Regions from separate parts of the Streptomyces sp. NPDC002467 genome, predicted to be linked through region 1. Evidence: riboswitches for the same ligand, from Rfam matches in the RefSeq annotation. Region 1 holds a riboswitch; each other region holds the start of a gene.
What was found. A riboswitch is a leader RNA that binds a small molecule or an ion and turns the genes downstream of it on or off. The one in region 1 is predicted to bind cobalamin.
Positions count from the first base shown of each region.

Region 2: it holds a riboswitch for cobalamin, as region 1 does, so the genes downstream of both, metE (5-methyltetrahydropteroyltriglutamate--homocysteine S-methyltransferase) here and ACFYYJ_RS27365 (energy-coupling factor ABC transporter permease) in region 1, are expected to answer to the same signal.
Region 3: it holds a riboswitch for cobalamin, as region 1 does, so the genes downstream of both, ACFYYJ_RS29065 (acyl-CoA thioesterase) here and ACFYYJ_RS27365 (energy-coupling factor ABC transporter permease) in region 1, are expected to answer to the same signal.

Region 1 is NZ_JBIARJ010000014.1:183,190-192,671, forward strand. It holds gene ACFYYJ_RS27325 (cytochrome P450) at 1-733, opposite strand, end outside; gene ACFYYJ_RS27330 (tRNA-dependent cyclodipeptide synthase) at 714-1,463, opposite strand; gene ACFYYJ_RS27335 (EF-hand domain-containing protein) at 1,718-1,930, shown strand; gene ACFYYJ_RS27340 (PadR family transcriptional regulator) at 1,977-2,585, opposite strand; gene ACFYYJ_RS27345 (hypothetical protein) at 2,595-3,611, opposite strand; gene ACFYYJ_RS27350 (ATP-binding cassette domain-containing protein) at 3,627-4,448, opposite strand; gene cbiQ (cobalt ECF transporter T component CbiQ) at 4,445-5,194, opposite strand; gene ACFYYJ_RS27360 (energy-coupling factor ABC transporter substrate-binding protein) at 5,197-5,583, opposite strand; gene ACFYYJ_RS27365 (energy-coupling factor ABC transporter permease) at 5,580-6,260, opposite strand; cobalamin riboswitch at 6,290-6,485, opposite strand; gene ACFYYJ_RS27370 (flavodoxin family protein) at 6,541-7,254, shown strand; gene ACFYYJ_RS27375 (hypothetical protein) at 7,257-7,763, opposite strand; gene ACFYYJ_RS27380 (hypothetical protein) at 8,278-9,144, shown strand; gene ACFYYJ_RS27385 (L-serine ammonia-lyase) at 9,220-9,482, opposite strand, start outside.
Region 2 is NZ_JBIARJ010000006.1:640-10,121, forward strand. It holds gene ACFYYJ_RS14415 (RrF2 family transcriptional regulator) at 147-605, opposite strand; gene ACFYYJ_RS14420 (acyl-CoA dehydrogenase) at 674-1,861, opposite strand; cobalamin riboswitch at 2,147-2,301, shown strand; gene metE (5-methyltetrahydropteroyltriglutamate--homocysteine S-methyltransferase) at 2,494-4,818, shown strand; gene ACFYYJ_RS14430 (SDR family oxidoreductase) at 4,962-6,506, shown strand; gene ACFYYJ_RS14435 (cryptochrome/photolyase family protein) at 6,630-8,003, shown strand; gene ACFYYJ_RS14440 (sigma-70 family RNA polymerase sigma factor) at 8,115-8,774, shown strand; gene ACFYYJ_RS14445 (MerR family transcriptional regulator) at 8,746-9,482, opposite strand, start outside.
Region 3 is NZ_JBIARJ010000016.1:60,979-70,460, reverse strand. It holds gene ACFYYJ_RS29085 (short-chain fatty acyl-CoA regulator family protein) at 202-1,644, opposite strand; gene aceA (isocitrate lyase) at 2,062-3,348, shown strand; gene aceB (malate synthase A) at 3,577-5,169, shown strand; gene ACFYYJ_RS29070 (3-hydroxybutyryl-CoA dehydrogenase) at 5,166-6,038, shown strand; gene ACFYYJ_RS29065 (acyl-CoA thioesterase) at 6,127-6,555, opposite strand; cobalamin riboswitch at 6,704-6,858, opposite strand; gene ACFYYJ_RS29060 (SRPBCC family protein) at 6,953-7,447, opposite strand; gene ACFYYJ_RS29055 (DUF6223 family protein) at 7,689-7,853, opposite strand; partial or broken gene ACFYYJ_RS29050 (sensor histidine kinase) at 7,871-8,008, shown strand; gene ACFYYJ_RS29045 (response regulator) at 8,005-8,670, shown strand; gene ACFYYJ_RS29040 (TetR family transcriptional regulator) at 9,131-9,482, opposite strand, start outside.

The DNA of each region.
Region 1 (9,482 bases):
AGACGGCGACCGTCGCGAACATCTCGTCGGTCAGGTGCGCCGACTCCGGGTCCGCCTCCCTCAGCTCGGCGAACTTCCCGAGGAGCCCCGTACGCTCCTCGGGGTCCAGCGAGAGCTGCACCCTCAGCCGGTCGGCGAAGTAGCCGACGTCCTTGTACCAGTTGAGGGCCGAGTCGGCGAACGGTTCGCGCGCGGTCATGAACGCGACGTCCAGCCCCGACATCAGCCGGCGCCAGTCATCGAACGGCACCCCGAGCACCTCGCAGTGCAGGGCCGCCGAGAAGGGGTCGGCGAAGCCGGCCCGGAGGTCGGCCGGGCCCCCCTCGTCCACGATCCGGTCGAGCAGCTCGCCGGCCTTGGCGAGCAGCCGCTCCCGGAGCCCCGCCTGGCGCGGGTTCAGGGCCTTCATCACGGCGCTCCGCAGCCCCGCGCCGTTGATGTTGCCCATGTTGTTCACGACCTCGGGCGGGATCGTCAGCGCGTACTGGCGCGGTACCCCGGCGTCGGCCGTGTCCTTCAGGCTGAAGCGTTCGTCCTCCAGCACCTGCCGGGCCAGTGCGTAGCTGCTCACCAGCCAGGCCGGGTCCCCGGTGAGGGTGCGGACCCTGGCGACCGGGGCCTTCTCGCGCAGCCAGGCGCACTCCTCGGGCAGGACGTCGCCGCGGCGCGAGAGCGGGAAGTCGAGGAGCGGCTGCCCTTCCGGGGCGTTCGGGTCAAGCTGCTCGACGCTCATCGAGGTCCCCTCCGGTCGTGGTGTTCTCGGGCCTGACGACGGCGTACGCCTGGTTACGGGTCGCGCGCAGACCCCCGCCGCGTGCGAAGAGGACGTCCGTCAGCGGCATCCGGACGTGGTACGCGGCCACGGAGGACGGCACGTCAAGGATGCTCGGGGTGTCCACGAAGAACGGCAGCTCGGCTGCCATGTAGTCGAAACAGACGCGCAACTGCTCGTCGGTGATCGATTCACCTTCCGGCAACTTCGATCCGACAAAATGAAGGGCCATCTCCTCGCAGCCCTTGCGGAATTCGTCGTCGGTTTCCAGGAAATGCAGAACCCGCCGGTGCAGCAGTTGATAAACGGGGTTCGACTGGAACTCGGAAAGCGCCCTCACTCGGATTTCCGCCTGCGGAGCGGTCGACTCCGACGACTCCGACAGCTCCGACACGCCTTTGGTGATCCTGCGCCGGACCGCCTTGATCTCCTTCGTGGCGCGCTTCTCCGCGTGCTCCCCCGTGTAGCCGAAGGCGGCGAACATCCGGTCCACGTGGAGGTCCGCGTACACGAAGTCGACCTGTGCGAACCGGGTCACTGCCCACCGGGCCAGGCCGGCGATGCGCTCGGAGCTGAAGTAGCTGTTTCCGGGGCTCACCCCGATGAGTACATGGTCGCCGTCTTCCCAGATGTGCCGGCAGGTGCGGGTGAAGGGCAGAACTTCGAATGATGCGTCGTCCGTGATCGTCATTTGATTGATCGCCCTTTATGCCACTAGTCCCGGGGAGCCCTGCGCTCCTGGTGTGGCGGCAATGCCGTTACGTTATGCGTTGATCCCGGAGCGTGACAAGGGGGTGCCGCAATTGTTGGGTGGAATTATAGATTCCGCCTACTCGGGAGTTAATTGAATTTCTTTCTGCCGCTTGAACGGGACCCGCGGCGGCCCCCGGCCCGGGCGGCCGCTACCCTGGGCCGGTCAACAAGCACCAAGAAGGGGTGGACCCAGTGGCGGACATCGAGAGCGCACGGGCGACGTTCGACAAGTTCGACGTCGACGGCGACGGCTTCATCACGGCCGACGAGTACAGCGCTGCCATGAAGGCGATGGGTGACGCGTTCGTCACCGCCGCGGTCGCCGACGCCGTGGTCGCCTCCAAGGACCTGAACGGCGACAAGAAGCTGAGCTTCGACGAGTTCTGGGCCTCCCTGAACAAGTAACACCTCACCGCACGCCCCCTCCCCGCCCGCCGGGGCGGGGGCGCGGTCATGCCTCCGGCCCGGTCCCGCCGTCCTCGGTCCCGCCGTCCCCGGTGCCGCCGTCCTCGGTCCGGCCACCCGCGGCCATGTCCTCGACCTCGGCCAGCGCCTCCTCCAGCCAGTGCAGCCAGAACGTCTCCAGGGCGATCCCGCCGTGCAGCACGAGCCGGCGCAGCCGGTCCTCCACGGCGTCGCGCCCGGGCGGGAAGTCCTTCTCCTCGATGGCCTCGTACTGCGCCAACTGCCTCTGGTGCAGCTCCAGATGACGCCGCAGCTCCGGCCCGAGCCCCTGCGGCCCCACGACCCCCGCCGCGCGGATCCGCAGCAACAGCGGGTCCCGCATCGGCTTGGGGTCCTGGCTCTCGCCGACCCAACGCGCGAGCTCGGCGCCGCCCGCCGGCAGCACCTCGTACTCCTTCTTCTGCCCCCGCAACGGCACCTCGCCGGGCAACTCCCGGATCAGCCCCGACTCCTCCAGCCGCCCCAGCTCCCGGTAGATCTGCTGGTGGGTCGCCGACCAGAAGTACCCGATCGACTTGTCGAACCGCCGCGTCAGCTCCAGCCCAGACGAGGGCTTTTCGAGCAGGGCGGTGAGAATGGCGTGCGGGAGCGACATGCCGCCATCCTAGATACGCCGGTCCTGCCGATCCCGCGGCAGCTCCAGGACGGCGATCCCGTTCTCCACGGCCACCGCCACGCGGGTGCCGTCGCCGTGCAGGGCCGTCACGGGGCTGGGGAAGTGCGTGACCCCGTACGCCCCGTCCCGTCGGGGCACCGCCACGTCGGGCCACTCGGCGAGCACGGTGCCGTCCGTGGCGTCCACCAGGCGCGGATGCCCGTACAGGGACAGGACGCGGTTCCCGCCGCAGGGGACGAGCGTGCCCCAGTCGGCGGCGCCCGCGCTCCGGTGGAGCCACCGCGCGGCGGAGCAGGACCAGACGGCCAGCTCCCGCACGCCCAGGGCCCGCTGGTCCTCGCCATCCGCTTCCCCGGCACCCAGGTCCCAGTCGTTCGCGGCCACCGCCAGCCGGTCCGAGTCGAGCCAGCATGCGGAGCTCACTTCGGCGTCCAGCGCCGCGTTCCCCGGGGCCCCCTGCCCGTCGAGCAGCGAGGGGTTCGCCGCAGCCGCCTCCAGGTCGTAGGCGCTCACCAGGCCGAACGGGCTCCACACCCAGCCGGCGGACAGCAGCCGCCTGCCGTCCGGGCTCACGGCGAGCCGGGAGTGGAAGAAGTCGCGGGGCTCGCGCGGCCCGGAGGTGAGCCGCTCCCCGCTCGCGGCGTCCTCGACCTCCAGGACGTTGTACTCCTCCGGGCAGTGGACCAGCACCTCGCGCCCGTCCGGCAGGGTGCCGAGGGCGACGGGGTAGTCGTAGTCCCGGGCGGAGTAGTGGCTCCGGTCCAGCTCCCGCGCGATCCTCTGCCCGTCGAGGAGGAGCGCCTTCGTGCCGCGCTCCTCGTAGACCACCGTCCAGCGGCCGGAGGGCGAGTGCGCGGCCCGGTCGAACTCGTACCCGTACCGGAACCCGCTCGCGTGCTCGGCCCCGTCCGGGGTCCAGCGGCGGAACGCGCCCGCCGCGTCGACCAGTTCGTCGCCGTCCCAGCGGAGGGACCCGGGAGTGCCCGAAGCCTTGAAGATCCTCATGAGCGGCGAACCTACCTACTGCCAGGGGGTCAGCGCCTCCGGGATTCGGGGGCCGGGGGCGTGCGGGTCCAGGAGGCCGTGGGCGCGGAGGACGGCAGTCACCGCCGGGGACCAGGCCTGGCGCAGGCCCGCCTCGGCCAGCAGGGACGGGTCCGAGAGGAGGGTCCCGGCCGGGCCCGTGCGGATGCCCGACGGGGTCAGCACCGCCGCGTCGTCGGCCCAGCGGACCGCCAGGTCCACGTCGTGCGTGGCCATCACCACCGTGGTCCCGGACGCCCGCAGGCCCGCCAGGACGTCCAGGAGCCGCTCCTGCCCGTCCGGGTCGAGCCCGGCCGTCGGCTCGTCCAGGATCAGCACGCGCGGAGCCATCGCCACCGCGCCCGCGATCGCCGCGCGCTTGCGCTGGCCGTAGGAGAGGAGGTGGGTCGGGCGGTCGCGAAGCGCCGTGATGTCCAGGGCCGCCAGGGCCGAGTCGACGCGCTCGCGGACCTCCGGCGCGGGCAGGCCCAGGTTCATCGGGCCGAAGGAGACGTCCTGCTCCACGGAGGCGGCGAACAGCTGGTCGTCCGGGTCCTGGACCACCAGCTGGACCGCCGTCCGCAGCCGGGTCAGGCCCTTGCGGTCGTACGTCACCTCCGCGCCGTCGAGGTGCAGCGAGCCCGAGCCGGGCCGCAGGCCCCCGCTCAGCAGCCGCATCAGCGTGGTCTTGCCCGAGCCGTTGCGGCCCAGCAGCACCAGCGCCCGGCCCCCGGCGATCCCGAAGTCCACGCCGGACAGCACGGCGGGCCCGTCCTCGTAGGCGTAGCCCGCGCCCACCAGCTCCACCAACGGCCTCACAGGTACAGCTCCTTCAGTACGAGGGTCACGGCCACCAGGGCCGACAGCAGTGCGGCGGACGCGGCGAGGAACCGCCACGACAGGGCCGCCTCGGGCACGAGCACCCGCAGCGAGCCGTCGTAGCCGCGCCCCGCCAGGCCCGACTGGAGCCGCGCGGCGCGGTCGAAGGCCCGTACGAACGAGGTCGCGGCCAGGCCGGCCACCGAACGCCAGGCCGCCGCCCGCCCGGTGTTCCCGAGGCGGGCCGCCTGGGCCTGGCGGATGCGGGCCAGCGAGTCGAGCAGCAGGAACGTGATCCGGTACATGACCAGGGCCACGTCCACCACCGGGGCCGGCACGCCCGCCCGGACCAGCCGGGGCAGCACGTCCGACACCGGGGTGGTGAAGGCGAAGAGCAGCACGCCGAGCGAGGCCGCCGAGGTGCGCAGCAGCAGCTCGACGGCGTGCTGGAGCCCGCCGGGGGCCGGCGCGACCCAGCCCCCGGGCCCGCCGACCGAGACCAGCAGCGGCAGCGCCCCGGTGAAGCAGAAGCCGAGCGGGATCCGGAAGGCCCGCCACAGCTGCCGCCGGGCCACTCCGGCGGGCCCGAGCAGGACCGCCAGCGTGGCGGCCCCGACGATCGGCCCCCCGGGCCAGGCCGGCAGGCACACGGCGGTCACCGTGAGCCCGATGCCGAGCAACGCCTTCTCCAGAGGATGCCGCCACCGCCACCGACTGCCGTGCGCGGCGACATCGATGGGCAACACCGTCAGCTCCCCCCGCCGCCGGCCCCGGACCCCGTCTCCGGGCCCTGTCCGGCTGCCACGCCCTCCGCCGCCGGGTCCGCGGCGGCAGCGGCGGCCGCGCCCTGTCGGCGGCCCTTGCGGAGGCCGAAGTAGTACGCCAGTACGCCCGCGCCCAGGGCCGCCTGGAGGGCGAACAGGGCCGATTCGATCTCCGCCGACGGGGGCTCGTACAGCGGTGAGAACCAGGGCTCGTAGTCCGGCTTCAGCTCGGTGATGGCGGCCTCGGCCTGCGCGTCGGCGCCGGTGAACGGCTCCTCCTTGCCCTCGCCGAGCCCCAGCGCGAGCGGGAGCACGGCGAGCGCCGCCACCAGGAACAGCAGCAGGGCGTTGATCTTCGCGTTCCTGCTCACCGGGCCACGGCCTCCTTCGCCTTCGCGACGCCGAGGCGGATCAGGTCCGAACGGCTCGACCGCATCAGCAGCCGCATCACCAGCACGGTCAGCAGCCCCTCGCTCACCGCGAGCGGTATCTGCGTCACCGCGAAGATCCCGCCGAACTTCCCGAGCGCGCCGAGGAAGCCCGTACCCGGGTCCGGGAAGGCCAGCGCCAGCTGCACCGAGGTCACGCAGTAGGTGACCAGGTCGGCGACGAAGGCACCGAAGAACACGGTCACCATCAGCGGCACGTCGAGGCCCCGCAGCAGCCGGTAGATCCCGTAGCCCGCCCACGGCCCGGCGATGGCCATCGAGAAGACGTTGGCGCCGAGGGTGGTCAGCCCGCCGTGCGCCAGCAGCAGCGCCTGGAAGAGCAGGGTGATCGTGCCCAGCACCGCCATGACCGGCGGCCGGAACAGGATCGCTCCGAGCCCCGTGCCCGTCGGGTGCGAGCAACTGCCCGTCACCGAGGGGATCTTCAGCGCGGACAGGACGAAGGTGAACGCTCCGGACGCCCCGAGCAGCAGGGTGCTCTCCGGATTGGCCTTCACCTCACGGGTGAGGGCGCGGACACCGTGTACGACGAAGGGGGCGGACGCGACGCCCCAGGCGGCCGCGTGCCATGGGGGTAGGAACCCCTCGGCTATATGCATGAGTAGGGAAGACCTCTCCAGCACCTCGTGGATGGACAGCGCGCCCCGGCCGGTCTCCTGGCTCACGGGTTCTGATGCCCGGGCCCCGCCTTCCCGGGGCCGTGCGGTCTCCCGCGCGGGCCCAGTGGCTTCCCGTAGGAGTGGAGCCGGACTTCCCGATCACAGTGGCGAGGGCCGCACCGGTTTCCCACCGGTTTCCCGAACACCAAGGCCCACTGACCCTATCCCGTCCGGCCGCGCCCCGATGGCGCCACCTCCCGACCCCGGCCAGGCTGGGGGAGTGACTGCCGAACCCGACTACTCGAACCTCTCCGCCCTCTTCGTGAACTGCACGCTCAAGCGATCGCCCGAGGTCAGCAACACCGAGGGTCTGATCGACAAGAGCCGTGCCGTCATGGAATCGGCCGGAGCCCGTACGTCGCTCATCCGCGCCGTCGACCACGACATCGCGACCGGAGTCTGGCCGGACATGACCGAACACGGCTGGGAGACCGACCAGTGGCCGGTGCTCTACAGCCAGGTGATGGACGCCGACATCCTCGTCCTCTGCGGCCCGATCTGGCTCGGCGACAACAGCTCCGTGATGAAGCAGGTCATCGAACGGCTCTACGCCTGCTCCTCGATCCTGAACGACCAGGGGCAGTACGCCTATTACGGCCGGGTCGGCGGCGCGCTGATCACCGGCAACGAGGACGGCGTCAAACACTGCGCCATGAACGTCCTGTACAGCCTCCAGCACCTCGGCTACGCGATCCCGCCGCAGGCCGACGCGGGCTGGATCGGCGAGGCCGGACCCGGGCCGTCCTACCTCGACCCGGGCTCGGGCGGCCCCGAGAACGACTTCACCAACCGCAACACCACCTTCATGTCCTGGAACCTGATGCACCTGGCCGCCCTCCTCAAGGGCGCGGGCGGCATCCCGGCGCACGGCAACCAGCGCTCCCTGTGGGACGCCGGCTGCCGCTTCGACTTCCCGAACCCCGAGCACCGCTAGGTTCAGCGGGCGATGTCCACGACGAACCGTTCGGGGGAGTGCAGGGGGAAGGCGCGGTAGTAGGGCAGCGTGTCGAAGGCGGCGCCGAAGGTCACGTACCCCTCGAAGTCCCCGGTGAGCGCGATGCCCTTGAGCTTGGGCAGGGCGATCCTCTGCAGCCTGGGTCCGAGGTAGACGTTCCCGCCCGCGTCGTCGTGGGCGGCGGCGGGATGGAGGCGGATCTCCAGGAAGTACCTCCCGGGCAGCGGCACGGGCTTGCCGGACCCGTCTTGGACCAGGTGCGGGACGGGGGTGACGGTCGCGGTGGGGACGTACCCCCGGATGTCGATGACGATCCGGTCATAGGTGGGGTGCCCGGCCCAACGGGCATCGACCACGAGCGGGCTGCCGGACTGCGCCCGGGCGGCGGTGGTGGTGGCGGTGGCGGCCGGTGCGGCGAGCGAGAGCCCCGCGGTGAGCAGGACACCGGAGGCCAGGGCCGCGATCCGGCGGAACTGTCGGTGGATCATGACGTCCCCTCGATTCTCGAGAGACTGGGGACAAACGTGTCAAATGTGAAGACATCGGACGTGCGGCATCGGTTGCACCAGCGGCCGGACCGGTCGACACGACCGGAAGAGGGGCGCCATCGACGGCCCCGACCCGAGGCCGACCGGGCGGCGACCGGCGGCCGACCCGGCGGACACCCCGCATGGGGCGATCCTGCCAGGAAGGGCCGGGCCAGGTCAGGGCGTTTCCGGGGCGATTGCCGGGCAGGTGCTCGCAACCCCATGTCCGCAGGCCGCGTTGGCAGTTGACTGTTTTGGTGGCGGCGGACGTCCGCTGGTACCTTCCGCGCCGCACCCATACTGCATCACAAGGAAGGAAACCGGCGTGACATTCGGGGGACAGAACCCGTACGGCCCGACAGGGCAGCCGAACGGAGGTCAGGCACCGCCATGGCCGGGCGTGCCGCCGCAGCCCGGCTCCCCTCCTTACCCCACCTCGAATCCGTACCCGTACATGCCGCCGTACCCTCCACACGTGGCGCACCGTCCGCTGTGGCAGCAGTTTCGCGATGGCGACTGGCCCCCGTTCCTGGAACTGCTGAAGCGGGTACGCATGAACGGCTGCGCGTGGGTCGCGGTCGCGTTCTGCCTGTGGCCCCTGCTCATCCCCGCCCTGGCCTATCCGCTGGCCCGCTCGGCCCGCCGGCAGGCGCGGGCGACGTTCCCTCCGCACGTCCACCACAGCCTGTCGGATCCGGAGGTGGTGCGCGTACAGAAGATCAGGGCCGTGGTCGCGCTGGTCGCGTCGTTCCTGATCCTCGTCCTCTACGGCACCGAGTCGGACCTTGCCGAGATGCAGGGGCAGTACCTGCTCAGGCTCACCATCACGCCGTGGCTGTTGCTGCTCACCGCACCCTTGGTGATCATGGTCCTCCTGCGGCTCGCACCCGAGGCCGCGAGGCCGGGGATGCGCGCCAGACTCCGGCCCGCCGTGCGCTCGGCCCTCATCTACTTCGGCGCGTTCACGGCCGTGCCGTTGCTCTTCATGGGCACGAAACTCGTCGTCGAGACCTTGCAGTCCTCCCTGTACGGCCCGTTCCTCGCGATTCCCGCGCTCGCGCCGCCGGTGTGGATGCTGTTCTTCGTCTGCTTCGCGTCCGCCACGCTGGTCCGCTCCGCGTTCGGTACCGCCGCGGTGCACGCCGCGCTTCCGGCCCTGCTGACGGGTGTGCTGGTGTGGGAGCTCGCGGTCGTCAACCTGGCCATGACCGGAATGCCGCCGGGCCCGCCGGTCATTCAGATCTGCGCCCTGATCTGCGGTCCGGCATCGGTGTCGGCGGTGGCGTGGTGGGAGATCGGCCGACTGCGCACCATGTACGGGATCACTCTGCGGGGGGAGTGACCGAGGGAACGGGGATGCGAAGGGGAAGGCCCCGGCCGGCGCCGCAGGACGCGACGCCGGCCGGGGCCGGGGGGATCAGCACTCGATGACGTTGACCGCGAGGCCGCCGCGGGCCGTTTCCTTGTACTTGATCTTCATGTCCGCGCCGGTCTCCTTCATGGTCTTGATGACCTTGTCGAGGGAGACCTTGTGGCTGCCGTCGCCGCGCATCGCCATCTTCGCCGCGGTGACCGCCTTGACCGCCGCCATGCCGTTGCGCTCGATGCACGGGATCTGCACCAGGCCGCCGACCGGGTCGCAGGTCAGGCCCAGGTTGTGCTCCATGCCGATCTCGGCCG
Region 2 (9,482 bases), on a different contig from region 1:
ACGGCCACCTCACCTCATTCCTAGTTTTCCTACCGGGCTGGTAGGCATCTTGGCAGACGTCGAGACTCGCCCCAAGAGGGCGTCCGAATGATGGACGGACTCATCTCGATGTGTGAGAAAGAGCAGGTCGGGCAGGTGCCGACGGCTCAGGGATTGGTCCAGGCCTCGGGAGTGGTCGTCAGCGCGGACACGTCGGCGGGCAGGTCGGCCGCGGCGACGTCGGCGAGCGTCACGCCGTCGAGGATCTCGCGAACGTTGGCGCGAAGGGCGATCCAGAGGGGCAGCAGCGATGTGGCCGGCCCGGTGTAGGAGAGGTCCGGCGGGCGGACTCCGCGCACCGAGACGAGCGGGCCGTCCACGATGCGGATGACGTCCGCGATGGTGATGGACCAGGCGGGCTTGGCCAGCCGGTATCCGCCGTTGCCGCCGCGCTGGCTGAGCACGAGCCCGCCGCGGCGCATGTCGTTCAGGATGCCTTCGAGGAACTTGTGCGGGATGTCCTGGGCGTCGGCGATGGCTTCGGCCTTCACCGGCCCGTCGTCCTCCGACGACGCGAGCTGCAGTGCGGCACGTACCGCGTAGTCCGCCCTGGCTGAGATCCGCATGCGCTCATTATCCCGTACGGATCCGGCCGCGTCCGCCGAGGGCGGGGCCGCCCGGGCGGGGCCGCGCGTCAGCGGAAGACGGCCGCCGGCACGCGGTGGGGGGCGTTGAGGTAGTGCTCGCCGATGGCGCGCAGGCGGTGCGCGACCGGTCGGTGGGCCGTCAGCACGCGGGCGTTGCGCCAGAAGCGGTCCAGGCCGGGGGCGTCGGCGAGTTCCAGCACCCGGGCGGTGATGTGCAGGGTGGCCTTGGAGGTCACCGTCTCGGCCGTGGCGACCAGCGCGGCGACGTCCGCGGGCTCGTCGGCGTCGAGGTGCGTCCCCGTGTCGAGGGCCCGCGCCATCGCCCCGGTCGCCCGGTCGACCACGGCGGTGGCCGTCTGGGCGGCGGAGGCGAGTTCCCCGTACGTCAGCAAGAGGTCCGGGTCCTCGCCGGGCAGCCGGTAGGAGCGACCGCGCCTGCTGAGGTCGCGGGCTTCGGTGAGGGCGCCCTCGGCGATCCCGAGGCCGACGTGACACAGGGCGAGCCGGAGCGCCGGCTCGGCGAGCGCGGTGAAGGGCGCCGTCGACTCCTCGTCGTGCGGCCGGCGCCCGAGCACCTGCTCGGGCGTGACGGCGACCCGCTCCAGGACGAGGTCGCCCGCGCCGGCGACGCGCTGTCCGAGGCGGTCGTGGGCGGGTTCCACGGTCACGCCCTGCGCGCCGGGCGTGATCCGCACGACCAGGACGTCACCGGTGCCGGTACAGACGGCGTCCAGCACGATGCGGTCGGCGACGGCCGCAGCCGTGTGCACGGACCGGCGCCCGTTCAGGACGTAGCCCGACCCGCGGGGCCTCAATGTGAGGTCCGGTCCGGCGTCGTCGTCGTCGGGCGTCGGATTGCCCACCGAGCCGGTCCACAGCCACTGCCCGCGCACCGACGCCTCCTCCAGGTCGGAGGCCTGGAGGAGGCCGGCGTAGAAGCGCGCGCTCCACGCGTGCGCGTAGTGGCGGGCGAGCACCTCGCCGACGGAGCCGTCCGCCGCGGAGATCTCCCGTACGACGGCGCATCCGGTGCGCCAGTCCGCCCCGCGCTCCGGCCCGGGCGGGGTGAGGGCAGCCGGCAGACCGGCCTCGCGCAGCCGCGCCGTCTCGTCGACCGGCGGCCTGCCCGCCCGGTCGCGGGCGACGGCGTCCGCGGCGAGGTCGTCCGCCACGTCGCGAGCGGTACGCAGGAGCGCGTGGCGCTGCTCTTCGGCAGGCCGGACGGCGGTGGTCATGTGGGCTACTCCGGAGCGTCGTCGGGCGGTCCCGGCCGGGTGCCGGATGGCGTGCGGCCGAATCCCACTTTTCCTATCGGATTGATAGGAATACTCTCCGAAGGGGCTTGGCTCGGCAAGACCATGGCCGCATGGTGGACACGTCCGTCCCGCAAGAGGAGACGGTCGGGGCCCGTGTCGCAGCTCACGGTCCGACATGCGCCAACCGGTCCCCACGTCCGGCGCGGTCGGCCTAGGGTGGGCCACGCAGCTGGTTCGCCCCCGTCCGCCAGGCGGGACGCGTCGTAAGAGGGAACCCGGTGGGAATCCGGGACTGCCCCGCAGCGGTGAGCGGGAACGACCGCCGTCATACGCACTGGGACCGGAACCGGTCCTGGGAAGCGACGGCCAGTAGGTGCCCGCCGGGAGACCGGCAGGCGTGCCCGTGAGTCCGAAGACCTGCCCGTTGCCCGTGCGCGATCGACCGCGCACGGTTTCCCGGTGACCTCGTGGGCGGGTCGGCGTGCACCTCGGACGGGACCTCCCGTCGCGTACCCGGACGTACGCGACCACGACGGTCCGCCCGTTCCGGCACCCCTTCGCGCCCTCGGCCCCACCGGGTCCATGGAGACACGCTCGCGAAGGAGAGTTCCGTGACCACCAAGTCCGCAGCCGCGGCAGTACGGGCCACCGTCCACGGCTACCCCCGGCAAGGACCGGACCGCCGGCTGAAGAGGGCCGTCGAGGGCTACTGGAAGGGCCGCACGAGCGCCGAAACCCTCCGGGAGACCGCCCGCGACCTGCGCCGGGACAACTGGGCGCAGCTGACCGGGGCCGGCATCACCGAGGTCCCGACCGGCGACTTCTCGTACTACGACCACGTCCTGGACACCAGCGTCATGGTCGGCGCGATCCCCGCCCGCCACCGCGCCGCCGTCGAAGCCGACGCCCTGGACGGCTACTTCGCGATGGCACGCGGCACGCAGGACGTGGCGCCGCTCGAAATGACCAAGTGGTTCGACACGAACTACCACTACCTGGTCCCCGAACTCGGCCCCGACACCGTGTTCACCGCCGATCCCGCCAAGCAGGTGGCCGAGTTGAAGGAGGCACTGGCCCTCGGTCACACCGCCCGCCCGGTCCTGGTCGGGCCCGTGACGTACCTGCTCCTCGCCAAGCCCGCACCCGGCGTCGACGCCGGCTTCCCGCCGCTGACCCTGCTCGACCGGCTGCTGCCCGTCTACGCCGAGGTCCTCGCCGAACTGCGCGCCGCGGGCGCCGAATGGGTCCAGCTCGACGAACCGGCCCTGGTCCAGGACCGCACCCCGGCCGAACTGAACGCCGTCGCCCGCGCCTACCGGGAACTCGGCGGCCTCACGGAGCGGCCCAGGCTCCTCGTCGCCTCCTACTTCGACCGGCTCGGCGAGGCCCTGCCCGTCCTGGCCAAGGCGCCCGTGGAGGGCCTCGCCCTCGACTTCACCGAAGCCGCCGAGGCGAACCTCCGCGACCTCGCCAAGGCCGGTGGCCTGCCCGGCAAGCGCCTGGTCGCGGGCGTGGTCAACGGCCGCAACGTCTGGATCAACGACTACGCGAAGTCGCTGACCACCCTCGGCACCCTCCTCGGTCTCGCCGACCGCGTCGACGTGGCGGCATCCTGCTCGCTCCTGCACGTACCGCTCGACGCCGACGCCGAGCGTGACATCGCCCCTCAGATCCGGCGCTGGCTCGCCTTCGCCCACCAGAAGACCACCGAGATCGCCACGCTGGCCCGCGGACTCGCCCGGGGCACCGACGCCATCACGGCCGAACTCGCCGCCAACCGGGCCGACCTGGCCTCCCGCGCCGCCTCCCCGATCACCCACGACCCCGCCGTCCGGGCCCGCACCGCAGCGGTCACCGACGCGGACGCCCGCCGCGCCCGCCCCTACGCCGAGCGCGCCGCGGACCAGCGCGCCCGCCTGGGCCTGCCGCTGCTGCCCACCACGACCATCGGCTCCTTCCCGCAGACCGGGGAACTGCGCCGGGCCCGCGCGGACCTGCGATCCGGCCGCATCGACACCGCCGCCTACGAGCAGCGCATCGAGGACGAGATCCGCGAGGTCCTCTCCTTCCAGGAGAAGATCGGGCTCGACGTCCTCGTGCACGGCGAACCCGAACGCAACGACATGGTCCAGTACTTCGCCGAGCAGCTCACCGGTTACCTCGCCACCCAGCACGGCTGGGTCCAGTCCTACGGCACCCGCTACGTACGGCCGCCGGTCCTCGCCGGGGACGTCTCGCGCCCGGAGCCGATGACGGTGCGCTGGACGACGTACGCCCGGTCGCGGACCGGCAAGCCGGTCAAGGGCATGCTCACCGGCCCGGTCACCATGCTCGCCTGGTCCTTCGTGCGCGACGACCAGCCGCTCGCCGAGACCGCGCGACAGGTCGGACTCGCCCTGCGCGACGAGGTCGACGACCTGGAAGCGGCCGGAACCCCGGTGATCCAGGTCGACGAACCCGCCCTGCGCGAAACGCTGCCGCTGCGCGCCGACGGCCACGCCGCGTACCTGGCGTGGGCCACGGAGTCCTTCCGCCTCACCACGAGCGGTGTCCGATCGGACACGCAGATCCACACGCACATGTGCTACGCGGAGTTCGGCGACGTCCTCCGGGCCATCGACGACCTCGACGCCGACGTCATCAGCCTGGAAGCGGCCCGCTCCCACATGCGGGTCGCCGACGAGCTCGCGGGCGCCGGCTATCCCCGCGAGGTCGGCCCCGGAGTCTGGGACATCCACTCGCCGCGCGTCCCCTCCGCCGCCGAGGCCGCGGCCCTCCTGCGCAAGGGACTCGGGGCCATCCCGGCCGAACGGCTCTGGGTCAACCCCGACTGCGGCCTGAAGACCCGCGGCTGGGCCGAGACCCGCGCCTCGCTGGAGAACCTCGTCGCGGCCGCCCGCGAGGTCCGTGCCGAGACCGGTCCCGCCTCCGCCTGATCCGCCTGATCCCGCTCGGGTCCGGGGCGGGCCCTGCGCCCGTCCCGGACCCGCGGTGCGGCTGTTCGCCGACGCCCCGCATCCGTCCGGGCCGCAGGGGCGGAAGAACCGGTGTGACGCCCCCGCGAGGAACGGAGCAGCCCATGGCGACCAGCCCCCGTACCCCGTCCGAACCGGCGCCGGGCCGCACGCTGTGCCTGGTGACCGGTGCCAGCGGCTACATCGGCGGCCGGCTCGTCCCCGACCTGCTCACCGCCGGCCACCACGTGCGCTGCCTCGCCCGTACCCCGGCCCACCTGCGGGACCACCCCTGGGCGGACCGGGTCGAGGTGGCGAGGGGCGACGTCACCGACGCGGAGAGCCTGCGCCCCGCCTTCCGCGACGTGGACGTCGCCTACTACCTGGTGCACTCGCTGGGCGCCGGCCGGGACTTCGAGGAGACCGACCGCAGGGCCGCCCGGACCTTCGCCGAGGAGGCCCGCGCCGCGGGCGTGCGCCGCATCGTCTACCTCGGCGGCCTCACCCCGGTGGACGTCCCCGAGCACGAGCTCTCACCGCACCTGCGCTCGCGCGCCGAGGTCGGCCGGATCCTTCTCGACTCCGGCGTCCCCACCACCGTCCTGCGGGCCGCCGTCGTCATCGGCTCCGGCTCGGCCTCCTTCGAGATGCTCCGCTACCTCACCGAACGGCTCCCCGTGATGGTCACGCCGAGCTGGGTCGGGACCCGCGTCCAGCCCATCGGCGTACGCGACGTACTGCGCTACCTCGTCGGCAGCGCGGCCATGCCGGACGACGTCAACCGCGCCTTCGACATCGGCGGCCCGGACGTCCTCACCTACCACGACATGATGGTCCGGTACGCGTCCGTCGCCGGGCTCCCGAGGCGGCTGATCGTGCCCGTCCCGATGCTCACCCCGGGCCTGTCCAGCCACTGGATCGGCCTGGTCACCCCCGTGCCCGCCGCCCTCGCCCGGCCGCTCGCCGAGTCCCTGCGGTACGAGGTGGTCTGCGCGGAGCACGACATCGCCGCGTACGTGCCGGACGGGCCCGACACCCCGGCCCCCTTCGACCACGCCCTCTCGCTCGCCCTCCAACGCGTCCAGGAGGCCCGCGTCACCACCCGCTGGTCCTCCGCCCTGTTGCCCGGGGCCCCCAGCGACCCCCTGCCCACCGACCCGGACTGGGCGGGCGGCAGCCTCTACACCGACGAGCGCGAACGCACCGTCGACGCCGATCCGCACGCCCTGTGGCAGGTCATCGAGGGCATCGGCGGCGAGAACGGCTGGTACTCCTTCCCGCTGGCCTGGGCCGTACGGGGCTGGTTCGACCGGCTCGCCGGCGGCGCCGGACTGCGCCGCGGGCGGCGCGACGCCCAGCGGCTGCGCGTCGGCGACGCCCTCGACTTCTGGCGGGTCGAGGAGATCGAGCGGGGCACGCTGCTGCGGCTGCGCGCCGAAATGAGGCTGCCGGGGCTCGCGTGGCTGGAGATGCGCGCCGAGCGGGACGACACGGGCCGCACCCGCTACCGCCAGCGCGCCCTCTTCCACCCGCGCGGACTCGTGGGCCAGGTGTACTGGTGGAGCGTGGCACCGTTCCACGCCGTGGTCTTCGGCGGCATGGCCAGGAACATCGCGCGCACGGCGGAGCGGGCCGTCGCCGATCGGACGAAGCAGGGCGTGCCGGGGTGAGGTGCCCGCATCCGGGGCGCCCCCGCACACGGAAGGGGAGTGCAGCACACCAGCACCAGCACAGCAGCCCGCCGGGCGAGCCCCCAGCGGCCCGCCCGGCGGCCGATCCCCGGGAGTGGCGCCATGACCGTCTCCGTCGTCCTCTTCACGTCCGACCTCCGCCTGCACGACCACCCGCCGCTGCGCGCCGCCGTGGACGCGGCGCGCGAGACCGTCCCGCTGTTCGTCCGCGACCCGGCCGTGGACCGGGCCGGCTTCGCGGCGCCCAACCGCCTCGCCTTCCTCGCCGACTGCCTGACCGACCTCGACGCCGGACTGCGGGAGCGGGGCGGGCGGCTCGTCGTGCGCGGCGGCGACACCGCCGCCGAAGTGTGCGCGGTCGTACGGCAGTCCGAGGCCGACGAGGTCCACATGGCCGCCGATCACTCGGCGTTCGCCCGTGCCCGGGAGGAACGCCTGCGCCAGGCCCTGGAGTCCGAGGGACGCCGCCTCTACGTGCACGACGCCGTCACGACCGTGGTGCCGCCGGGCGACGTCACCCCACAGGGCTCCGACCACTTCGCGGTCTTCACCCCGTACTTCAGGCGCTGGTCCGCCGAACCGCTCAGGACCCCGCTCGCGGCGCCCAGGACCGTACGGGTTCCGCACGGGCTGCGCTCCGAGCGACTGCCGACGAGCGCCTCCGTGGCGGACGTCTCCGAAGGACTGGCCACGGGAGGGGAGACCGAGGGCCGCCGGAGGCTCGGGGCCTGGATGTCCCGGCACGCCGACGCCTACGAGGAGCGCCACGACGACCTCGCGGGCGACGCGACCTCGCGCCTCTCCCCGTACCTCCACTTCGGCGCGGTGTCGCCGACCGAGGCCGTGCACCGGGCGCGGTCCCGCGGCGGCGCGGGTGCCGAGGCCTTCGTACGGCAGTTGTGCTGGCGGGACTTCCACCGCCAGGTGCTCGCGGCCCGCCCGGCGACGGCGGTCGAGGACTACCGGCCCCGGCACGACAACTGGCGGCGGGGCGCGGACGCCGAGGCGGACCTGAAGGCGTGGCGCGAGGGGCTGACCGGGTACCCCGTGGTGGACGCCGCCATGCGTCAACTCGCCCACGAGGGCTGGATGCACAACCGGGGACGGCTGCTCGCGGCCTCCTTCCTCAGCAAGACGCTCTACGTCGACTGGAGGGAGGGCGCCCGGCACTTCCTCGACCTCCTCGTGGACGGAGACGTCGCCAACAACCAGCTCAACTGGCAGTGGGTGGCCGGAACGGGGACGGACACCCGACCCCACCGGGTCCTCAACCCCGTCCTCCAGGCCAAGCGGTACGACCCTTACGGCGCCTACGTCCGCCGCTGGGTCCCGGAGCTGGCGGAGCTCCCCGGCTCCTCGATCCACGAACCCTGGAAGCTGAAGGGCCTGGACCGGGCCGCGTACGACTACCCCGACCCGATCGTGGACCTCGCCGACGGCCTCGCCCGCTTCCGGCACGCCCGTGGCAGGGACTGAGACCGGGGGACGTCGAATACGACGCACGATCGATGCGTGTTGAGCCGCCTCCTCCGTTGGTCGGAGGCTGGTGACGCGGGGACCACCCGGCACCGGCAGGAGGACGCGCACATGACCACGGCAGACCTCGAAGCGCCCGACGCGGTGTCCGAGACGGTGTCCGATGCGGCGCCCGAGACGGTGCCCGAGGCGGTTTCGGACGAGGAGATCGGTCGGGGGCTCGCCGCGGGCGACGAGCGCTGCCTGGCCCTCGCGCACCGCCGCTGGGGGCGGCTCGTGCACACCCTCGCGGCCCGGGCCCTGGGCGACCCGCGCGAGGCCGAGGACGTCACCCAGCAGGTCTTCCTCGCGGCCTGGCGGGGCCGCGCCGGATACCGTCCCGAGCGCGGGCCCGTGCCCGCCTGGCTGGTCGGCATCACCCGGCGCAAGACCGCCGACGCCCTCACCGACCGGTCGCGCCGGCTGGACCTCGTGGCCGCCGCGGGCGCGGCGCTGCCGCCGTCCGACGGCACGGGGGAGGGCCCCGAGCACGTCCTCGACCGGGTCGTGGTCACCCGGGAACTCGCGCGCCTGCCGCGCGTCCAGCGCGACGTGCTGACCCTCGCGTACTTCGGGGACCTGACACAGGCGCAGATCGCGCACCGCACGGGCTTGCCCCTGGGCACGGTCAAGAGCCATGCCCGCCGGGGCCTCATCCGGATGCGCCACAGCCTCGTGGCCGGGGCAGGACCGGCCACCCTGATCAGCGGGGGACAGCCCTCGCACTGCTGAGGTCACGGCCGGCCGGCGGCTCCGCGTAACTGCGGGCGAGGACGTCCAGCGCCTCCCTCAGACTCCCCGGGCGGAGCATGCCCGCCTCCACGGCGCGGCCCGCCCAGCCCGGCCCCGCGAGGAGCACCCGGGTCTGCGTCCGCGCCCCCTTGACCCCGAAGGAGCGCCCGGCGACATGGCGGGCGAGGGCGTGGTTCGCGGTGGACCGGGCCTGGGACCAGAGGACGACGGCGGCGGGGCCCAGCCGCCGCACGGCGGCGTCGAGCGCCTCGGCGGGCACGGCCGCGCCCAACATCCGGGTGGGCAGCCCGCGTTCGGCGAGCCCGGCGGCCAACGCCTCCAGGGGAAGGGTGTGCTGCTCGGCGGGTACGCACGCGAGGAGCACCGGGGGAGCGGCGGGCACGGATCCGTGTCCGGCGGGGGTGACCTGCCGCAGCGCCGTCGACACGTGCCAGGACAGCAGGTGTTCCACCTCGACGTACTGGTCTCCGGAGGACTCCCACTTGCGGCCCACCGCGTGCAGGGTCGGGACCATCACGTCCTCCCAGGCCGTGACGAGGCCGTGGCTCGCCACGGCGTCACGGAGGAGGGAGTCGAGGGTGGGTCCGTCGAGCCGGACGGCGGCGCGGGCGAGCCCCCGGCGCACGTCCCCCGTCGGCAGCCCGACGTCCGGTTCCTGCCGAGGGGGGCGGGCGGCGGCCGGTACGG
Region 3 (9,482 bases), on a different contig from region 1:
GCGGCCGCCACCCCTGGAGGTGTCGTCGCAGCACACAGTGGCGCGACCATGCCGGATTCACACCGGACTTCCGTCTCGCCGTCGTCGCTATGTGCAGATGTCGGCGTGACGCTACAGCCAGGCGGGCCGTGGCACCAAGCGGATGAGTCCTTGATCACAGGCCGGCGCCGCTGTGGCTTCCTCCGCACCGGGCCCGCGGCGTCACCGCCCGTCCGGCTGCGCGCGCTGCCCACCACCGAGCCGGTCCCGGTCCCTGGCCACGGGATAGGGGATGAACGTGGAGCTGTTCTCGTCGACGGCCAGGGTGCGACCGAGGGGCGGGACCGCGCGTTGCGGGCAGTCCAGGCGTTCGCAGAGCCGGCAGCCCATGCCGATCGGGGTGGCCGCGCCCGCGTTGTCCAGGTCGAGGCCGTCCGAGTACACGAGCCGGGGCGCGTGCCGGATCTCGCAGCCCAGGCCGATGGCGAAGGTCTTGCCGGGTTCGCCCCAGCCGCCCCGGTGCCGGGTGACGGCCCGGGCGGTCCACAAGTACCGCTGCCCGTCGGGCATGGCCGCGACCTGGACGTGGATCCGGCCGGGCGCGGCGAAGGCCTCGTACACGTTCCACAGCGGGCAGGTGCCGCCGGCCCGGGAGAAGTGGAATCCGGTCGCGGACTGCCGCTTGGACATGTTGCCGGCCCTGTCGACCCGGACGAAGGAGAACGGGACCCCGCGCAGTCGGGGGCGTTGCAGGGTGCTCAGGCGGTGGCAGACGGTCTCGTAGCCGAGGCCGAAGTGGTCGGTGAGCCGTTCGATGTCGTAGCGGAACTCCTCGGCGGCCGTGTGGAAGGCGCCGTACGGGAGGACCAGCGCGGCGGCGAAGTAGTTGGCGATGCCGATGCGGGCCAGGCCGTGGGCGGGGGAGCCGGGCGCGAAGTCCTCGGTGGCGAGGCGGTCCAGCTCGTCGCCGTACTCGACCAGGGCGAGCTGGGTGGCCATGCGGAACGCCTGCTGGCCGGGGCGGAGGCGGCTGGACACGTGCAGGACGCGGGTCGCGCCGTCGAAGTGGTGGAGGCGGTCGGAGTCGGCCGCCAGCCGGATCCCGTGGTGCTCGGTGAGGCGCTGCGAGAGCACCCGGATGACCTCCCCGGGGCGGATGCCGATCTCCTGGGCGAGGGCCTCGGCGGCGAGGTCGGTGTCGTGGAGGTAGTTCTGGCGGCGGTAGAAGAACTCGCGGATCTCCTCGTGCGGTGAACGCGGCGCGGCCGGGCCGCCGTCGCGGCCGTCGGCGGTGTCCGCGAGCCGTTCGGCCAGTACTTGCCCGCGTCGGCCCAGGTCCAGCAGGACGGAGGCCACCGCGGGCATCCGCGTGGCCAGTTCGGCCAGGTCGGAGGCGGTGACGCGGGCCGCGGCGATCTCGCCCGCCAGGGCCTCGCGCAGGTCGGCGACGAGGCGGCTGGTGTCGCGTTCCGAGAAGAAGCCGGGGTCCACGCCGAACGCCTCGGTCAGCCGCAGCAGGACGGGCACGGTGAGGGGCCGGGAGTCGTGCTCCATCTGGTTGAGGTAGCTGGGGGAGATGGCCAGGACGCGCGCCAGCTCCGCCTGGCTCATCCGGCGCTCCTCGCGCAACCGCCGCAGCCGCGCACCCGCGTACGTCTTGCTCACCCGGTCTCCTCCGGCCTCGTCCGGCCTAGTCCGGCCCCGTCCGGCCCTGTCCGGCCCTGTCCGGCTTCAGATTACGCATGATCCCGTCGCTGTGAACCCTTCGCAAACTTGGCAAACGCGCGGCGGAAGATTCGCAGAAGTTGGCAGACGTACCTCGTTGATGGCACTGCGTGCCGCTGTCAAAGTCTGTTGTGCGGCCCGCCGGGCCCTGACGGTCAGGCAGGCGTGCTGGGCCCGACCGGCTCCCTGACGGCGGGAATCCGGCCAGTCCGATCAGGCCGACCTGCGGCATTGCTCAGTTCCTCCCTGGAGGGCTCGGCGGCCCGCAACCTCAGATGAAGGCACACAGTGCCAACCTTCCACCGCGAGAGTCGGGAGGTTGGCAGACCACGCGAACCCATGGAGACGGTGACGGTCATGGCAGACACCAACACGACGGCGGCGGCCGAGCAGCTCAGGCAGCGGTGGGCCGACGACCCGCGATGGGCGGGCATCGAGCGCACCTACACGGCCGAGGACGTCGTCCGGCTCTCCGGCAGCGTCCGCGAGGAGCACACCCTCGCCCGCCGCGGCGCCGAGCGGCTGTGGCGGCAGCTCCACGACCTCGACTACGTCCACGCCCTGGGCGCGCTGACCGGCGGTCAGGCCGTGCAGCAGGTGCGGGCCGGCCTCCAGGCGATCTACCTGTCCGGCTGGCAGGTGGCCGCCGACGCCAACCAGGCCGGCCACACCTATCCCGACCAGTCCCTGTACCCGGTCAACTCCGTTCCCCAGGTGGTCCGCCGGATCAACAACGCGCTGCTGCGCGCCGACCAGATCGCCACCGCCGAAGGCGGCTCCGACACGACCGACTGGCTGGCCCCGATCGTCGCGGACGCCGAGGCGGGCTTCGGCGGTCCGCTGAACGCCTTCGAGCTGACGAAGGCGATGATCGCGGCGGGCGCGGCCGGCATCCACTACGAGGACCAGCTTGCCTCCGAGAAGAAGTGCGGCCACCTCGGCGGCAAGGTCCTCGTCCCCACCGCCCAGCACGTCCGCACCCTGAACGCGGCCCGCCTGGCCGCCGACATCGCGGACACCCCGACCCTGGTCATCGCCCGCACCGACGCCCTCGCCGCGAACCTGCTGACGAGCGACGTCGACGAGCGCGACGCGCGGTTCTGCACCGGCGAGCGGACCGCGGAGGGGTTCCACCGCGTCCGGAACGGCATGGCACCCGTCATCGCCCGGGGTCTCGCCTACGCCCCGTACGCCGACCTCATCTGGGTCGAGACCGGCACCCCGGACCTCGCCCAGGCCCGCGAGTTCGCCGAGGCGATCCACGCGCGGTACCCGGATCAGATGCTCGCCTACAACTGCTCGCCGTCCTTCAACTGGAAGGCGGCCCTGGACGACGACCGGATCGCCACGTTCCAGAAGGAGCTGGGCGCCATGGGCTACACGTTCCAGTTCATCACGCTGGCCGGCTTCCACTCCCTCAACCACGGCATGTTCGACCTGGCCCGCGGCTACGCCGAGCACGGCATGACCGCCTACGTCGACCTCCAGGAACGCGAGTTCGCGGCGCAGCAGCACGGATTCACCGCCGTCAAGCACCAGCGCGAGGTCGGCACCGGCTACTTCGACCTGGTCTCCACCGCCGTCAATCCCGCTTCCTCCACCACCGCTCTCACCGGCTCCACCGAGGAAGAGCAGTTCCACTAGGCCGTCTCGTCCGGATCTTGACTCACCCTCCCCCAGCCCCAGGGGGCTGGGAGGTGCCCCCTGCCGCCCGGCACCGCACCTCGCCTCCTTGGCGGGACACCCGAGTACGTCCAGTACAAGGGCGCCCCGCCAAGGCGCCGATGCACGGCACCGGACGACACGGGCTTGACCGGCAAGATCCGAAAGAGACGGCCTGGACGCCCCGCCCCACCCTCGGCAGGAGACCGCATGACCACCACCGTCACCACGCACCGGGTCCGGGTCCTCGCGGCACCCGGCGACCGCCACGACGAGATCCTCACGGCGGAGGCGCTCGACTTCATCGGCCGACTCGACGCGGCCTTCGCCGACCGCCGCCCGGACATCCTCAAGGAGCGGATCCGGCGCAAGGACCGCCTCGTCTCGGGATCACCGCTCGACTTCTCCATCGCCACGGCAGCCGTCCGTGCCGACCCCCACTGGCGCGTGGCCCCGCCCGCTCCGGGCCTGGAGGACCGCCGGGTGGAGATCACCGGCCCGCCGGACCGCCGCATGACGGTCAACGCGCTCAACTCCGGTGCCCGGGTGTGGATGGCCGACTTCGAGGACGCCACCGCACCCACCTGGAACAACGTCATCGGCGGCCAGCTCAACCTGCTCGACGCGATCGAGCGCCGCATCGACTTCACCACGCCCGAGGGCAAGGAGTACCGCCTTGGGGAGGACCTCGCGACCATCGTCGTCAGGCCCCGCGGCTGGCACCTGCTCGAAGAGCACCTGGAGATCGACGGACGCCCCGTCCCCGCGGCCCTGGTCGACTTCGGGCTGTACTTCTTCCATTGCGCGCAGCGCCAGATCGACGCGGGGCACGGCCCGTACTTCTACCTCCCCAAGCTGGAGAACGCCGGCGAGGCCCGCCTGTGGAACGACGTCTTCGTCCTCGCCCAGGAACTCCTCGGCATCCCGCGCGGCACCGTCCGCGCCACCGTCCTCATCGAGACCGTCACCGCGGCCTTCGAGATGGAGGAGATCCTCCACGCCCTGCGCGAGCACAGCGCCGGCCTCAACGCCGGCCGCTGGGACTACCTGTTCAGCATCGTCAAGACCTTCGGCCACCGCACCGACTTCCAGCTCCCCGACCGGGCGCAGGTCACCATGACCGCACCCTTCATGCGGGCCTACGCCGAACTCCTCGTCCGCACCTGCCACAAGCGCGGCGCGCACGCCATCGGCGGCATGGCCGCCCACGTGCCGGCCAAGGACCCCGACGCGAACACGGCGGCCCTGGCCAAGGTCCGCCTGGACAAGGAACGAGAGGCCGAGGACGGCTTCGACGGCTCCTGGGTCGCCCACCCGGCGCTCGTCCCCGTCTGCCGCGAGGTCTTCGACGCCGTCCTCGACGAACGGCCCCACCAGCTCGACCGGACCCGCGAGGACGTACACGTCCGCGCCGCCGACCTGCTCTCCGTGCGCCGCATCAGCGCCCCGCCCACGGCAGCGGGAGTACGGGCCAACGTGGCGGTCTCGCTCCGGTACTTCGAGGCCTGGCTGCGCGGCCACGGAGCGGTCGCCCTCCACGGCCTCATGGAGGACGCGGCCACCGCCGAGATCGCCCGCGCCCAGCTCTGGCAATGGCTGCGCCACCGGAGGATCGACCGGGACGACCTCCTCGCCGTGCTCGACGAGGAATGCGCCGCGCTCACCGCGGAGCGGCCCTACGCCCTCGTCCCGGAGGCCAGGGCCGTATTGGAGAGCACCGCCCTGGCGCGGGACCTGCCCGCCTTCTTCACCCCCGACGCCTACAGCCGTCACCTGGTCCGCCGAAGGGAGGAGCGGTCATGAGCGCCGGTATCCGCCGGGTCGGCATCGTGGGCGGCGGTCGGATGGGCGCCGGCATCGCCGAGGTCTGCGCCCGCGCCGGACTCGACACGGTCGTCTGCGAGGCGGACGACACGGCCGCGCGTGCGGCGCGCGAACGGGTCGCCGTCTCCTTGGAGCGTGCCGTCCAGCGGGGCGGGCTCGACCGGATCTCGGCCGAGGACGCCCTCGCCCGCCTCGTCTTCACCGGTGGCCTCGACGCCCTCGCCGACCGGCAGCTCGTCATCGAAGCGGTGACCGAGAACGCGGACGTCAAGATCGAGACCTTTGCGACGCTGGACAAGATCGTCGAAGACCGCGGGGCGATCCTCGCGACGAACACCTCGTCGCTGCCCGTCATGCGGCTGGGCATGGCCACCGGGCGCGCGGACCGGGTCGTGGGCCTGCACTTCTTCAACCCCGTGCCCGTCCTCCCGCTGGTCGAGGTGGTCGCCTCGCTGCACACCTCCGGCGAGACCGCGGAGACGGTGGAGGCCTTCGCCCGGGAGAGCCTCGGCAAGACGGTGATCCGGTCCCGGGACCGGGCCGGCTTCGTCGTCAACGCCCTTCTCGTCCCGTACCTGTTGTCGGCGATCCGCATGGTCGAGTCCGGCTTCGCCACCGCGACAGACGTCGACGCGGGCATGGAACTCGGCTGCGCCCATCCCATGGGCCCGCTCAAGCTCGCCGACCTCATCGGCCTCGACACCGTCGCCGCCATCGCGGAGTCCCTTTACGACGAGTTCAAGGAACCCCTCTACGCTCCGCCGCCGCTGCTGATGCGGATGGTGCAGGCCGGGCTGCTGGGCCGCAAGACGGGCCGAGGGTTCCACCCCTACGGCCGGGACCGATGACGACCGCAAGGCCCGCTTGCAGGCCCCGGTCCGCTTCACGCGCTCGCCCGAGCGCACGGACGCGGCCGGGGCCTGACGCCGGAGCCGTCTACGCCTCCGACAGACCGGGGACCGCGCGCGGCCGGCCCTCGGCGTCGATCGCGACGAAGGTCAGGCGGGCGGTGGCCACCTCGGTGGCGGGGGTGGTGGTGGCGTTCCAGCGTTCCGCGGTGACGCGTACGGCCACCGTCATCGAGGTCCGGCCTGCGCGTTCGAGCACGGCGTGGACGGTGAGGAGGTCCCCGGCGCGGGCGGGGGCGATGAACGTCATGCGGTCCACGGAGACCGTCACGGCCGGTCCGTCGGCATGGCGGCCCGCCGACGCCGCGGCCGCGTCGTCGATGAGCTTCATGACGACGCCGCCGTGAATGGTGCCGTACAGGTTGGTGTCGTGCTCGCTCATGATGTGGGCGAGGGTCACACGGGAGTCGGCCGGCGCCTTGTGGGCGCGGGAGCCTGGGGTGATGTCCGTGGTCACGGAACTCTCCTTCGCGAGTCGTGGCTCGACCCGGTGGTGTGCCCGGGGGCGCGAAGGAGCGGCGGGACCGGTGGGGGTGCCCGCTGCCGCCGGCCCGCCCACGAGGCCCTCGGGTCTCCGTACGCGCTCGTCGCGCACGGGCAGCGGCAGGTCTTCGGACTCGCGGGCACGCCTGCCGGTCTCCCGGCGGGCACCTACCGGCCGTCGCTTCCCGGGACCGGTTCCGGTCCCAGTGCGTATGACGGCGGTCGTTCCCGCTCACCGCTGCGGGGCAGTCCCGGATTCCCACCGGGTTCCCTCTTACGACGCGTCCCGCCTGGCGGACGGGGGCGAACCGGCTGCGTGGCCCACCCTAGGTCACGGCCGCGAGCATCCCCGCCGGGAGGCCCCGGCTCCGTCACGGGCGGGGCAAAGACGCTCCGGCCGCTCCTGACGTCGCGCGGCCCGGGTCGAGCGCGGTGTGCTCGCGCACCGCGATCCGCGCCAGTTTCGTGAGCATCATGCCGTTGCGGACCGCGACGACGTAGTCCACGGGGAGGCCGTGCATCCGCGTGCCGGGGCCCCGGAGGGGGTGCCAATCGAGGGTGAAGAGGGTGTGCTCGCCCCACGGGATCAACTGCATGGCGATGCGAGCCGCGCCGAAGGATCCCGCCTTCGCTTCCAGTTGCAGGCGGTGCAGCGGTTCACAGATGCGGACGACGCAGGTGTCGTCGAGGGTGAGGGGGCCGAGGCCGACGCGGACCTTCAGCCGTGCGCCGACGGCCGGCCACTGCGGGTCCACGGCGAGGACCTGCTGGGTTCCCGTCACCCACTCCCCGTAGCGGTGGCCGTCGGACAGCAGGTCCCAGACTTCCGACGGTGAGCTGAGGATCAGACGGCGGTTCCGGGCCATAACCACGCTCCTGGAGAAGGGGCGGCGCGGCCCCCGACCGCTCCGCGGCTCGCCGGGCGTCTCTCCGGCCGTCCCATGGGCTTGGCTTCCAGCGTCGTGCCGAGCGCGGCGCCTGCACAGCCCGAGGACTCCAGACGGGTGACGAGCGCCGACTGCCGCGCGCACGGCGAAGGCGGCCCGCACCCGGATCCTGACCGCCATCGCCACCGCCTGGGGAATCCGGCCGGACCGGCCCCGCCGCTCACCGGTGGTCGGGACGCGGAGCCGGTCGTCCGGCGCGGCGGGACCGGACCCGGGCCGACCGGCCGAGTACCGAGGCGATGAGCCCCAGCACCACGGCCGAGGCGCCACCCACCACCCCGTTGCCGGTGCCGGGACCGCCGTCGGCGACGGACGGGTTCACCACGCCGACGACCAGGCCGAACAGCCCCGGCGCCCGGCGTCGGGCTGCTCGGCATGCGCGAACGCGTCACCGCCCTCGGCGGCCTGCTCCGCGCCGAACCGCGCGACGGGGGCGGCTTCAGCGTCCAGGCCGAACTCCCCGTGGAGCAGACGTCGTGATCCGCGTCCTGCTGGTCGACGACCAGCCCCTCATCCGCAGCGGATTCCGCGCGCTCCTGGACCTGGAGGACGACATCGAGGTGGTGGCCGAGGCCGCCGACGGCAAGGAGGGCCTGGAGCTCGCCAAGCTCCACCTGCCCGACATCGCGCTCATCGACATCCAGATGCCGGTGGTCGACGGCATCGAAGCGACCCGGCGCATCGCCGCGGACCCGGCCCTCGCCGGGGTACACGTCGTCATCCTGACCAACTACGGTCTCGACGCGTACGTCTTCGACGCGCTGCGCGCCGGCGCGGCCGGATTCCTCGTCAAGGACATCGTCCCGGACGACTTCCTGCACTCCGTGCGCGTGGCCGCACGCGGCGACGCCCTGCTCGCCCCCTCGATCACCCGCAAGCTGATCGACAGGTACGTCTCCCAGCCGCTCCACACCGGCGCCGGGACGGAGTTGGCAGAGCTGACCGGCCGCGAACGCGAGGCCGTCGCGCTCGTGGCGCGGGGCCTGTCCAACGACCGGATCGCCGAGCGCATGGTGATCAGCCCGATGACCGCGAAGACCCACATCAACCGGGCCATGGCCAAACTCCACGCCCGTGACCGCGCCCAACTCGTGGTCCTCGCCTACGAATCCGGCCTCGTCACTCCCCGTACCCCGAAATAGGCTGGCGTTCCGGGGAGGGCGGAGGCACCTTCCCCGGAAGGATTGCGGGCGGACGCCGGCCTCGCGACCCGTCGCCCGGGGCCGCTCACCACCGGCATGGCGCGCAACGACGTCCGGGGCGCCCCGGACGGAGGGCGGGTGCGTGCGCCGGTCGGCGCGCGGCGGGTGCGGCCGCCGAGTCCCCGGCGGGCGCGAGCCGGGCGGCCCCCGCCGGGGCGGGGGCTGGTCGGCCGGCGCGGAAGGATCGCAAGGGCGGGCTGTCGCCGGGACGGGGGATGGCATCGGCCGCGGCCCGCAGGTCACACCACGGGCGAGAGCGCGGTCGCCCGCCTCGATCGCGGCGTCGGCCCGCGCGAAGGGCGGCCGCGTTGCGCCGACCTCCGGTCCGGCCCGGCGAACCCCCCTGCCCGCTCATGGCGACACCCCGCGCCGCCGCACTCGATTTTCGGGTCGACGGCCTTCACGCCGTACGGATCAGCGCACGGACGAGTCGCTCGACCTGCGCCTGGGCCCCCGGAGCCGCATCCGCGGAGCCGGTCATCAGGAGGTGGTGGAGGGTGCCCACGAGTGCGAGCGCCACCGACTCCACGTCCATCGGTGCCGCGACCCTCCCGAGGTCCTGCTCCGCCCGCAGGTAGCCGCTGACCGCCTCCTGGATCGCCGCGAACCCCGGCGCCCCCGCCTGCCAGGCCTCCCGGACGCGCCGGGCCGCCACCGGCCGGGTCACCGCCAGTCCCACCAGCCCCGGGTCCAGGGACAGCACCGCCGAAGCCACATCCGCGAGGTTCGCGGCCGGCGATCCGGTGCCGGCC